Regions from separate parts of the Clostridium sp. AF32-12BH genome, predicted to be linked through region 1. Evidence: a T-box and tRNA genes for the amino acid it is inferred to sense, from the RefSeq annotation. Region 1 holds a T-box; the other holds one or more tRNA genes.
What was found. A T-box is a leader RNA that pairs with one kind of tRNA and senses whether it is charged. The one in region 1 lies ahead of DWZ40_RS04505 (valine--tRNA ligase), so its partner is inferred to be a tRNA-Val.
Positions count from the first base shown of each region.

Region 2: it has a tRNA-Val gene. The T-box ahead of DWZ40_RS04505 (valine--tRNA ligase) is inferred to sense a tRNA for this amino acid. The anticodon was not compared.

Region 1 is NZ_QUEH01000003.1:282,607-287,912, forward strand. Features, by position in the region: gene DWZ40_RS04505 (valine--tRNA ligase) at 1-2,331, opposite strand, end outside; T-box leader at 2,455-2,734, opposite strand; tRNA gene DWZ40_RS04510 (tRNA-Met) at 2,879-2,952, opposite strand; tRNA gene DWZ40_RS04515 (tRNA-Val) at 2,969-3,041, opposite strand; gene DWZ40_RS04520 (class I SAM-dependent methyltransferase) at 3,212-3,823, opposite strand; gene DWZ40_RS04525 (arsenate reductase family protein) at 3,820-4,161, opposite strand; gene DWZ40_RS04530 (hypothetical protein) at 4,285-4,482, opposite strand; gene DWZ40_RS04535 (ribonuclease H-like domain-containing protein) at 4,753-5,306, shown strand, end outside.
Region 2 is NZ_QUEH01000005.1:1,575-6,880, reverse strand. Features, by position in the region: gene DWZ40_RS06055 (histidine kinase) at 1-1,380, opposite strand, end outside; gene DWZ40_RS06050 (extracellular solute-binding protein) at 1,367-2,638, opposite strand; gene DWZ40_RS06045 (DUF3783 domain-containing protein) at 2,625-3,098, opposite strand; tRNA gene DWZ40_RS06040 (tRNA-Leu) at 3,268-3,353, opposite strand; tRNA gene DWZ40_RS06035 (tRNA-Val) at 3,375-3,447, opposite strand; tRNA gene DWZ40_RS06030 (tRNA-Asp) at 3,489-3,562, opposite strand; tRNA gene DWZ40_RS06025 (tRNA-Ile) at 3,591-3,664, opposite strand; tRNA gene DWZ40_RS06020 (tRNA-Asn) at 3,691-3,763, opposite strand; rRNA gene DWZ40_RS06015 (23S ribosomal RNA) at 3,840-5,306, opposite strand, start outside.

The DNA of each region.
Region 1 (5,306 bases):
GAAGAATACCTTGCTGTGCTCGAAGATCCGAAGCAGCTTCTCATTTTCGGAAACCACATAAACCTTTGCTTTCTTGCTCGGTGCCACGTTCATGGAAGTACGCACATTACGGATCGCACGGACTGCCTCCTTGATGGTCTCCACGGCATACTCATCCTGCTCAAAGTTCCACTCTGCCTTGTATTCCGGCCATGCGGATACCATGATGGATGCTTCCTCATCCTGCAGGTTACAGAAGATTTCCTCGGTGATGAACGGCATATACGGATGCAACAGCTTTAAGGAGTTGATCAGAACGGTCTTTAAGGTCCACAGTGCTGCTGCCTTGGTGCTGTCCTCGTCGTTCCACAGACGCGGTTTTACCATCTCGATGTACCAGTCACAGAACTCTTCCCAGATGAAGTCATAAACCTTCTGCAAGGCGATACCAAGTTCGAATTTATCCAGGTTCTCGGTGACATCCTTCGCAAGGGTGTTAACCTTGGACAGGATCCATTTATCGGACATGGTCAGGTCAGATAAGGAAACATCGTGTACCGGAGCCTTCTCCATGTTCATCATGATGAAACGGGAGGCGTTCCATACCTTGTTTGCGAAGTTGCGGCTCGCTTCCACTCTCTCCCAGTAGAAACGCATGTCGTTGCCCGGTGCATTACCGGTGATCAGCGTCATACGCAGGGCATCTGCGCCGTACTTGTCGATAACCTCAAGCGGATCGATACCATTGCCAAGAGACTTACTCATCTTGCGTCCCTGGCTGTCGCGTACCAGACCGTGGATCAGGACGGTGTTGAACGGGCACTTGCCGGTCTGCTCATATCCGGAGAATACCATACGGATAACCCAGAAGAAGATGATATCGTAACCGGTTACCAGCACGTCGGTCGGGTAGAAGTATTCCAGCTCCTTGGTTTTTTCCGGCCAGCCCAGGGTAGAGAACGGCCACAGTGCAGAGGAGAACCAGGTATCCAGGGTATCCTCATCCTGCTTTAAGTGGGTGCAGCCGCACTTCGGGCACTTCTCCGGCATAGATTTTGCAACGGTGATCTCGCCGCACTCCTGGCAGTAGTAAGCCGGGATCCGGTGGCCCCACCACAGCTGTCTGGAGATACACCAATCACGGATTCCCTCTAACCAGTGCAGATAGGTCTTTCCGAAGCTCTCCGGAACGAATTTTAAGTCGCCGTTCTTCAATGCTGCGATCGCCGGTTTTGCCATCTCATCCATGCGGACGAACCACTGCTGTTTTACCATCGGCTCAACGGTGGTCTTGCAGCGGTCATGGGTTCCTACATTATGGGAATGCGGAACAACCTTAACTAACAGCCCCAGTGCCTTTAAGTCTTCTACCATAGCCTTGCGGGCCTCATAGCGGTCCATACCGTCATACTTGCTGCCCTTGCAGTCGATGGTCGCATCGTCATGCATGATGCAGATCTCAGCCAGGTTGTGGCGGCGTCCAACCTCGAAGTCGTTCGGGTCGTGAGCCGGGGTGATCTTCACGCAGCCGGTACCAAACTCTTTGTCTACATATTCATCCGCAATCACCGGGATCTCGCGGTCAGTTAACGGAAGCTTTAACATCTTGCCGATGATATCTTTATAGCGCTCATCCTCCGGGTTTACTGCAACTGCGGTATCACCAAGCAGCGTCTCAGGACGGGTGGTTGCGATCTCAACGAAACGGCCTTCCTCGCCCACGATTGGGTAATTGATGTGCCAGAAGAAGCCATCCTGCTCCTCATGCTCTACCTCTGCGTCGGAAATAGAAGTCTGGCAGACCGGACACCAGTTGATGATACGGGAGCCCTTGTAGATGTAGCCTTTCTCGTACAGCTTTACAAATACCTCAAGCACAGCGTCAGAGCAGCCCTTGTCCATGGTGAAGCGCTCTCTGTCCCAGTCAGCGGAAGAACCAAGCTTATGCAGCTGCTTGATGATGCGGGTGCCGTACTCTTTCTTCCAGTCCCAGCATGCCTCCAGGAATTTATCGCGTCCCAGATCGTGCTTATCGATGCCTTCTTTTCTCAGCTTGTCGATTACCTTCACCTCGGTTGCGATTGCTGCGTGGTCGGTACCCGGCTGCCACAGCGCCTCGTAGCCCTGCATTCTCTTGTAACGGGTCAGGATGTCCTGCATGGTGTTATCCAGTGCATGACCCATATGCAGCTGTCCGGTAATGTTTGGCGGCGGCATAACGATGGTAAACGGCTTCTTGCCCTCTCTCTTTCCGCGCTCAGCATCTGCGTGGAAGTACTTGTTATCCAGCCATTTCTGATACAGCTTTTCCTCAATGGCAGAAGGATTGTAATTCTTTTCCAGTTCTTTCATGATCATTTCCTTTCCTTATGTGTAAATGTGTAGAAATCCTCTTTTCCACGGCAGCTCTCTGGAACAATTGCATTTCTTCTATAATAAATAAAGAAAGCCCTCTATACAGAATCTGCGTTCTGCATAAAGGGCGAAAAGTTCCGCGGTACCACCTTTGTTTCTCACTTTGTCACTGCTGCCAGAAGCAACAGCTGTCTCCTTAACGCGGATCAGACGGGAACCCCTACTTCGTCTAAATCCAGACTGCAGGGTTCCCTTTGAAACACTCCGCACTCCAGATATGATTCAGGATTCCGGCTCCGAAGCTACCTTCCGTGCGCGCCCTCTGAAACCGTCTTCCAGCCGATGGACGGTTCTCTCTGACAGAAGCTTACGACGTACTCCTCTTCTTCCCAGCCTATTTGCATATCGTGAATATTTTAAAGCAAAGAGGCGGAAGTTGCAAGGGGTTTCTGGAAAATTTATGATTCTTTTTATTCTTTTCCAAAACAAACAGGAAAACGCAAAAAAGGCAACCCGTTTTTCACAGATTGCCTTTCTTTCGTAGTAGCGGAAGGGAGATTTGAACTCTCGACACCACGGGTATGAACCGTGTGCTCTAGCCAACTGAGCTATTCCGCCATATTTGGTTTTGGTATGGGGCCTATAGGGCTCGAACCTATGACCCTCTGCTTGTAAGGCAGATGCTCTCCCAGCTGAGCTAAGACCCCATATCGTCTGTCCGAGTGATGTCTCACTCAACAGTGCTTACGTAGTATAACCTTTATTGTTCTAATTGTCAATACTTTTTGTACAATTTTTTTATTTTCTTTTTTCCACATTTCCGATAGACATGGAACTGCTACGAAAATGGATCACATAGCTTTATGCGTTGCTCTGCCTAAGCAATCTCAAACAGTACAATCCGCTCCCTTACATCCTTCCCGTCAAACAGATCCCTGCAGTCGATCTCATCCGCGAACATCAGCTCATCCACGGTCATCAGATAGACCATATACTCGTCGGACGGATAATAGAAAAACAAGCGGATCTCTCTTGGATTTTCATACCAAGAATCCAGAATCCGCCGGACTACTTTCTTTAGCAGCTCCACAGAAAACGGGTTAAAGAAATAAGCGCGGTTCACCGTTTCCGGCACCTCATACGCTCCTGCATCGGCCAGAACAAACTCTGTCCGGCTTCCGGAAACCGCTGTTTTCTGATTTTCTACAGCAGCCTCATAGATACGCGGATCATATTCCACGCCAATGCTGTGGCAGCGGGTCTGATACGATAAGTAGCAGTCCACCCGTCCCTTTCCGCAGCCATAATCCAAAAGGACATCTCCTTTTCGAATCCACCCGCAGTTGGCCAGACGCTCCAGTACCGCATACGGTGTCGGCTCGTAGGGATAACGGTATTGGTCCGCATTGGAATCGTCCCGTCCCATCGTTTTGATCTTCAGCAGACGGTCCCACTGGTTTTCTTCCTGTTCTGAATATCTTCCGCTCATGACCAGCCCTTCCACACATCTGGCTGATAGCCGATCGTAGACTGCTTACCATTTCGCACGACCGGAGTTTTGATCACCTGGGGATTTTCCAGGATCTTCTCCAGCTTATCCTCTGCTGCCAGATAGCGGATCAGCGCCAGCGTATCCTGGTCTTTTGCATCCGGATTCAGCATGGCTTCCATGCCGCCGTTTACCTGTGCTACAGAGTTGAATTCGCCCTTGCTCATGCCCTTTTCCTTCATATCTATAAACTGAAACTTAATCCCGCGCTCCTTGAAAAAACGCTCTGCCTTGCGGGTATCGCTGCACTTTTTTGTGCCGAAGATCTGAATATTCATGTCAATCTGCCTTTCTATTTCTTTAATCTGTTTTTTCTTCCAACGTTCCGACTTACTGTCTTGCAACAAAACAACTTGTCATTTTGTTCTGTTTTCCAAAACAAACTGAACCGTTTTTACCTTTCAAAACTTCTCCGGCAATGCTTCCGGCCAGATATCTCCCTCGTCCAGCCCCTGCTCTGTCAGCCACGCATCCTCCACCGATACATACCGTTCGGTTCCATCCTCCCGGAGCAGAGTCACAGAAACCTTCGGGGACTGCCCTGGCAGCAGACCTTCGCATCCATACTCCCCATCAAAAATATGTTTGATCTTCCACATGTTCTTTTCCTGCCTCTTTGTTATCTTCACTGGAAATAAGTATAATGGAAAAACAACTTTCCCGCAAGAATATTGTAAATTTGACATTCCCTGCACCTGCCGTTATAATCAAGTCGGGCACGGGCAAACTATACTTTCTGCTTTGTCTTTTCCGCGGCAGCCGCATCATGCGGTCTGTTTCCGCACACGTGTCTGGCAACCTCATACGACTACGTTACTGTTCATGCGCAATGTCCGTAACACAATCACCAATGATAAGGAGTTTTCCCATTGATCACCATAGAAAAAAAGCTCCAGCTTCCCGACACCTACCCGTTAGAGCGGATCGGGAAACTGGAGGATCTTCTCTTTTTTGATATCGAAACCACCGGCTTTTCCGGTGACCGCTGCCAGCTGTATCTGATCGGCTGCACCTATTATAAAGACAATACCTGGAACCTGATCCAGTGGTTTGCGGATACCGGGGCAGCTGAAGAAGACTTGCTGCACCATTTTTTCAAATTTTTGAAACAATATAAAACACTGGTACATTTTAACGGGGATGGGTTCGATATTCCGTTTTTATTAAAACGCTGTAAACATTTCAATCTGCCCTACAGCTTTGACAATGTAGCCAGCTTTGATATCTATAAAAAAGTAAAGCCATACCGGAATCTTCTGGGGCTGGACAATTTAAAGCAGAAATCCATCGAACAGTTTCTTGGGATTTCCCGCACCGACAAATACAATGGCGGACAGCTCATTGAAGTCTACAAAGACTATCTGATGACACACGAAAAAGAGCTGTACGACCTGCTTATCCTGCACAATGAGGACGATTTAAA
Region 2 (5,306 bases), on a different contig from region 1:
CTGAAGAAGCATTTTATGAATCCGATACCCTAACAGTTCCGGTGGAACATCCGTGATCACCTGAAGTGGCTGCTCCAGTTTTTCCTTCTGAAGCATGATATAATGATCCAGCCAGGAAAGCTCCTGGCTAATGCTTACCATATCTCCCGGATTCCGAATCGAATAGCGCAGGATATCTGCCAGGGCCCCAACCATTGCGCTTACCTCATAATCATCATGCTCCAGAGCCTTCCAGTTGATCGTATCCAGGGTGTTGTACAAAAAATGAGGATCGATCTGTGCTTCCATTGCCTGAAGTTCCGCATTTTTCTGTTCTACTGTTGACTGCTTCACCGCCTCAACCAGCTTCTTTAACTGGCTGGACATCTCATTGAAGCCGGCTTCAATCCGCTCCACTTCATTTCGTGGATTCGCAACGCCTGAAATCTGAACCGAAAAATTTCCATTTTCTATTTCGGACATTGCGTACACCAGTTTTCCAACCTCATCCAATACCGGTCTGGTCATGAGCCAGACAATGGATGTTGATAAAATCGTTAACGCTACCAAAGTCCCAAGACCAATTCCAATATTACGTTTTACCACCTGATCGTACTGGGCGATCGAATAAAAATGATATATATTCCATCCTGTTTTTTTATTCTCTGTTTCCAGTACCCGGTATCCCCGGTGCGGTTTCGTGGAAATACTGCTCCCGATCTGTCTGGCATCTGCCGCTGCAATGATAGTATCCCCTTCACAGACATATACCGAAGAGTTCCCATCGGCCTGAATTTCTTCCCAGAGTACAGACTGGTCAACACTCAGGATCACGGTCCCGATTCTGCGGTTGATATTCCGGTAATCTGCGAGCTTTCTTGTAAGCTGAAGCATATGGAGCGAAGTATCTTCCCCTTCATTCTGATAAGAATTTCCGTGATAGACAGCCATCTTTCCCTGCATGTCTCCGGGAGATACCTGATTTGCCCATTTGGTTGACACAAAAGAGGCTGCTCTCCGGTCATAAAAGCAGATCGTACCAGACTCCGTAATCAGCGTAATTCCTTCAATCCCGGCATTTCGGTTGCATAGATGCGACAGATTCCGCCGAATCTGATATTTTACTGCATCGGAGGCCTTCTCTGCTTCATTGATCTGCTCCACCAGATCTATGATCTCATCATCTGTACAAAAATCATAAAGGACCATATCGTACTTATCCATGATCATTTGAAGCATGTGATTCTCTGTATATAACTCCCCCTCCAATTCTCTCTGCAAATTCGATTGCATAAGTTTCCACGTCTGCAGCTGCAAATACAAAGAAAAACCAAGAATGGGGATTACCAGAACAACTGCCAGGAAAAAAATCATGGAGCGCAGGCTTCTACTCTTTTTCATAGTTCTCCCTCCTGATCCGGCTGATGCGTTCAGAAAGCTGTTTTAACTCATCCGGGTCATCCTGCCCCAGGATCACACGGTTAATGCTTTCTGCAATTTCCATCGACAAGGATGGCCAGTAAGCCTCTATTTCCCGGAGTTTCGCCTGTTTCAGATAATCCCAGTATGCCTTTTTCTCCGGGTCCCGGCCGATCTGCTCTTTCAGCATATCTCTTCTTGCAGCAAGATATCCCATACTATCCTGACACTTCTTCACCTGTGCCGGTTCCGACATGAATTTTACAAATTCTCTGGCAGCCACCTCGTGTTCCGGGTCTGTCACGGCGAGAACTTCCCCACCACTGACCGTAACCGCGTTCTCTCCACAGGGAAGCTTTGCCATCGCAAAATGCAAAGAAGGATTTTCTTTTCGAATCTCATATTCATAACCAGATGTCATAAACGCCATTGCTATATTTCCATTCGCAAATTCCCATCCAATATCCGATAAGGTCATATTGACATTATCTTCACTCAATGCACCATTCTGCGCAAGCTGCTTCAGGAATCCAAAGGCTTCCTCTCCCGCCGGGGAATCAATCTGGGCAAGACTTCCCCCATAATTCCATAGGATCGGTAAAAAACAAAAACTGCTTTCCTCACTTTGCAAGGCCGGAAATGCGCATCCGGATATCTGGTCGGTTGTGACCGCTTCTGCCGCTCTTACAAACTCCTCAAGTGTTTCAGGCGGTTCTATCCCTGCCTGCTTCAAAATATCCGTATTGTAATAAAAAATCAGACAGTTTAAGCCTAATGGAAGTCCTATGATGCGTCCATCCTTTGCCCGGCAGCTGATCATAGCCCTGGAAAGATATTCCGTCTCGTTCACCTCTTCAGAAAGATCGGATAAAATCCCCGCCTTATCATAATATTGGACATCCGAAGAGTCTACAATCGCCAAATCCGGAGTTTCTCCGGAGGCTGCCGCCAATACCAGACGCTTTTTAAAATCTTCATCTGCGATATAATTCGCCCGAACCTCAATATCCTCATGCATCGCATTAAATTCCTGGATCATGCCAGCCAAACACTGTCTTGAATCCTGTCTCGCCCAGTAATGCCATAATTCTAGCACTGTTTTTTCTTTCGTTTTTTCCTCTTTTGGAGCTGAGCAGGCACTGCACAGCAGCATAACACAAAGAAGGAATAGCCCCGCCCGTTTGCCAGAAACTCTTTTTCGCAAAATCGGCTCATCTGACATTGCCTTATCCCTCTGCATTTGCCCCGCCTTTCGTCATACGTTCATGTTCCTCTTTAATTTCTTCATACAGATGGTAAAATGTCCAGTGCGCATTCGTTTCCGTCACAATGGCCTTCAATTCTACCTTCACAACTCCTGCCTTTCGAAATGCCGCCAGAAGTTCATCGATCCGGCGGCTCGTAAATCCATGCATAACCAGTACTTCATCCTGAATCATCGGATGCTGGTCTTGATTCTGATCCTGGCTTGGTTCCTGGCGCTGCTCCTGCAGATTCCTTACCAACTGCTCTTTATTTTGATTTTCTTTTTCAAATCCTGAAATCCCGGCAAGGGCTCCTACCGTTTCGTCAAACTGTTCTGGCGTCACATTTCGGATTCGAATCCCCATGCGCACCAGGACTCCTTTTAATTTTACAACTTTTGATGATGCTTCCGGATTATAATAAAGTACTGTTTCGCGTGCTGTTTTTCTTATCATCGCTATCTTCCCTTCTCTTGATCGTCTCTATTTTGTTGCTGCCTGAAAACAATATTCTTTCTTTAAAGTTCTTTTCCCTATCTGCTCTCAATTCTCCTTCTGTTTCACTACTCTCTTAGAGTAACAAAAAAAGGTATCTCTGTAAATACAGAAATACCTTTCACGTAAATGCCGCAGGCCGGAATCGAACCGGCACGGGAGATTAGTCCCGCAGGATTTTAAGTCCTGTGCGTCTGCCAGTTCCGCCACTGCGGCATCTATGGCTGACTCGCCAAATGGGGCCTATAGGGCTCGAACCTATGACCCTCTGCTTGTAAGGCAGATGCTCTCCCAGCTGAGCTAAGACCCCTTTTCCAATATGGAATTGTAACGATCTGATCGACAGATCAGCGACCCGGATGGGGTTCGAACCCACGACCTCCGCCGTGACAGGGCGGCGCTCTAACCAGCTGAGCCACCAGGCCAAAATAATAATAAAATTGGATTTGAAAATGGACCTTCAGGGACTCGAACCCAGGACCGACCGGTTATGAGCCGGTTGCTCTAACCAACTGAGCTAAAGGTCCGAAACCTTGAGGTCCTTTCAGACCAGCTCCCCGAGTAGGACTTGAACCTACGACAGCGCGGTTAACAGCCGCGTGCTCTACCGACTGAGCTATCGAGGAATACATCTAAATAGGAAGGTATATACCCTCAAAACCACATATTGAATTTCATCCGTTTTCTCTTACCTAAACCGTCTTGGTTAAGCCCTCGACCTATTAGTGACAGTCAGCTGCATGTGTTACCACACTTCCACCTCTGCCCTATCTACCTCGTCGTCTTCAAGGGGTCTTACTACTTGCGTATGGGATATCTCATCTTGAGGGGGGCTTCACGCTTAGATGCCTTCAGCGTTTATCCCGTCCCGACTTGGCTACTCGGCCATGGGTTTGATACCCAACCGATGCACCAGAGGTCAGTCCATCCCGGTCCTCTCGTACTAAGGACAGCTCCTCTCAAATATCCTACGCCCACGCCGGATAGGGACCGAACTGTCTCACGACGTTCTGAACCCAGCTCGCGTACCGCTTTAATGGGCGAACAGCCCAACCCTTGGGACCTACTTCAGCCCCAGGATGCGATGAGCCGACATCGAGGTGCCAAACCACTCCGTCGATGTGAACTCTTGGGAGTGATAAGCCTGTTATCCCCAGGGTAGCTTTTATCCGTTGAGCGATGGCAATCCCACTTTATACCACCGGATCACTAAGTCCTAGTTTCCTACCTGCTCGACCCGTCGGTCTCGCAGTCAAGCTCCCTTATGCCTTTGCACTCTGCAAATGGTTTCCAACCATTCTGAGGGAACCTTTGAGCGCCTCCGATCCCCTTTCGGAGGCGACCGCCCCAGTCAAACTCCCCACCTGACATTGTCCCCCAGCCGGGTCACGGCTGCAGGTTAGAAACCCAGTCACACAAGGGTGGTATCCCAACAGCGGCTCCATGAAGACTGGCGTCCTCATTTCTTAGCCTCCCACCTATCCTGTACATGTATAACCGAATCCCAGTATCAAGCTGGAGTAAAGCTCCATGGGGTCTTTCCGTCCTGGCGCAGGTAACCAGCATCTTCACTGGTACTTCAATTTCACCGGGTGCATTGTCGAGACAGCGCTCAAATCATTACGCCTTTCGTGCGGGTCGGAACTTACCCGACAAGGAATTTCGCTACCTTAGGACCGTTATAGTTACGGCCGCCGTTTACTGGGGCTTAAATTCAAAGCTTCGATTGCTCTAACCTCTCCTCTTAACCTTCCAGCACCGGGCAGGCGTCAGCCCATATACCTCACCTTTCGGTTTTGCATAGACCTGTGTTTTTGCTAAACAGTTGCTTGAGCCTATTCTCTGCGGCCTGCTTGCGCAGGCACCCTTTATCCCGAAGTTACAGGGTCATTTTGCCGAGTTCCTTAACAATGCTTCTCCCGCCGGCCTTAGGATTCTCTCCTCATCCACCTGTGTCGGTTTACGGTACGGGCACATATCACACAATAGCGGCTTTTCTTGACAGTTCGAATTACCAGCTTCCCTACTTTTGTTCGGTCCGCATCACGCTTTCGGATTGTTAAGCGGATTTGCCGGCTTAACTCCTTCTTCGCTTGCCCCGGTCTTTTCATTCCCGGGTCTGGTTATCGTCCTGTGTCCCCACAGTTCTGATGATATGTGGTACAGGAA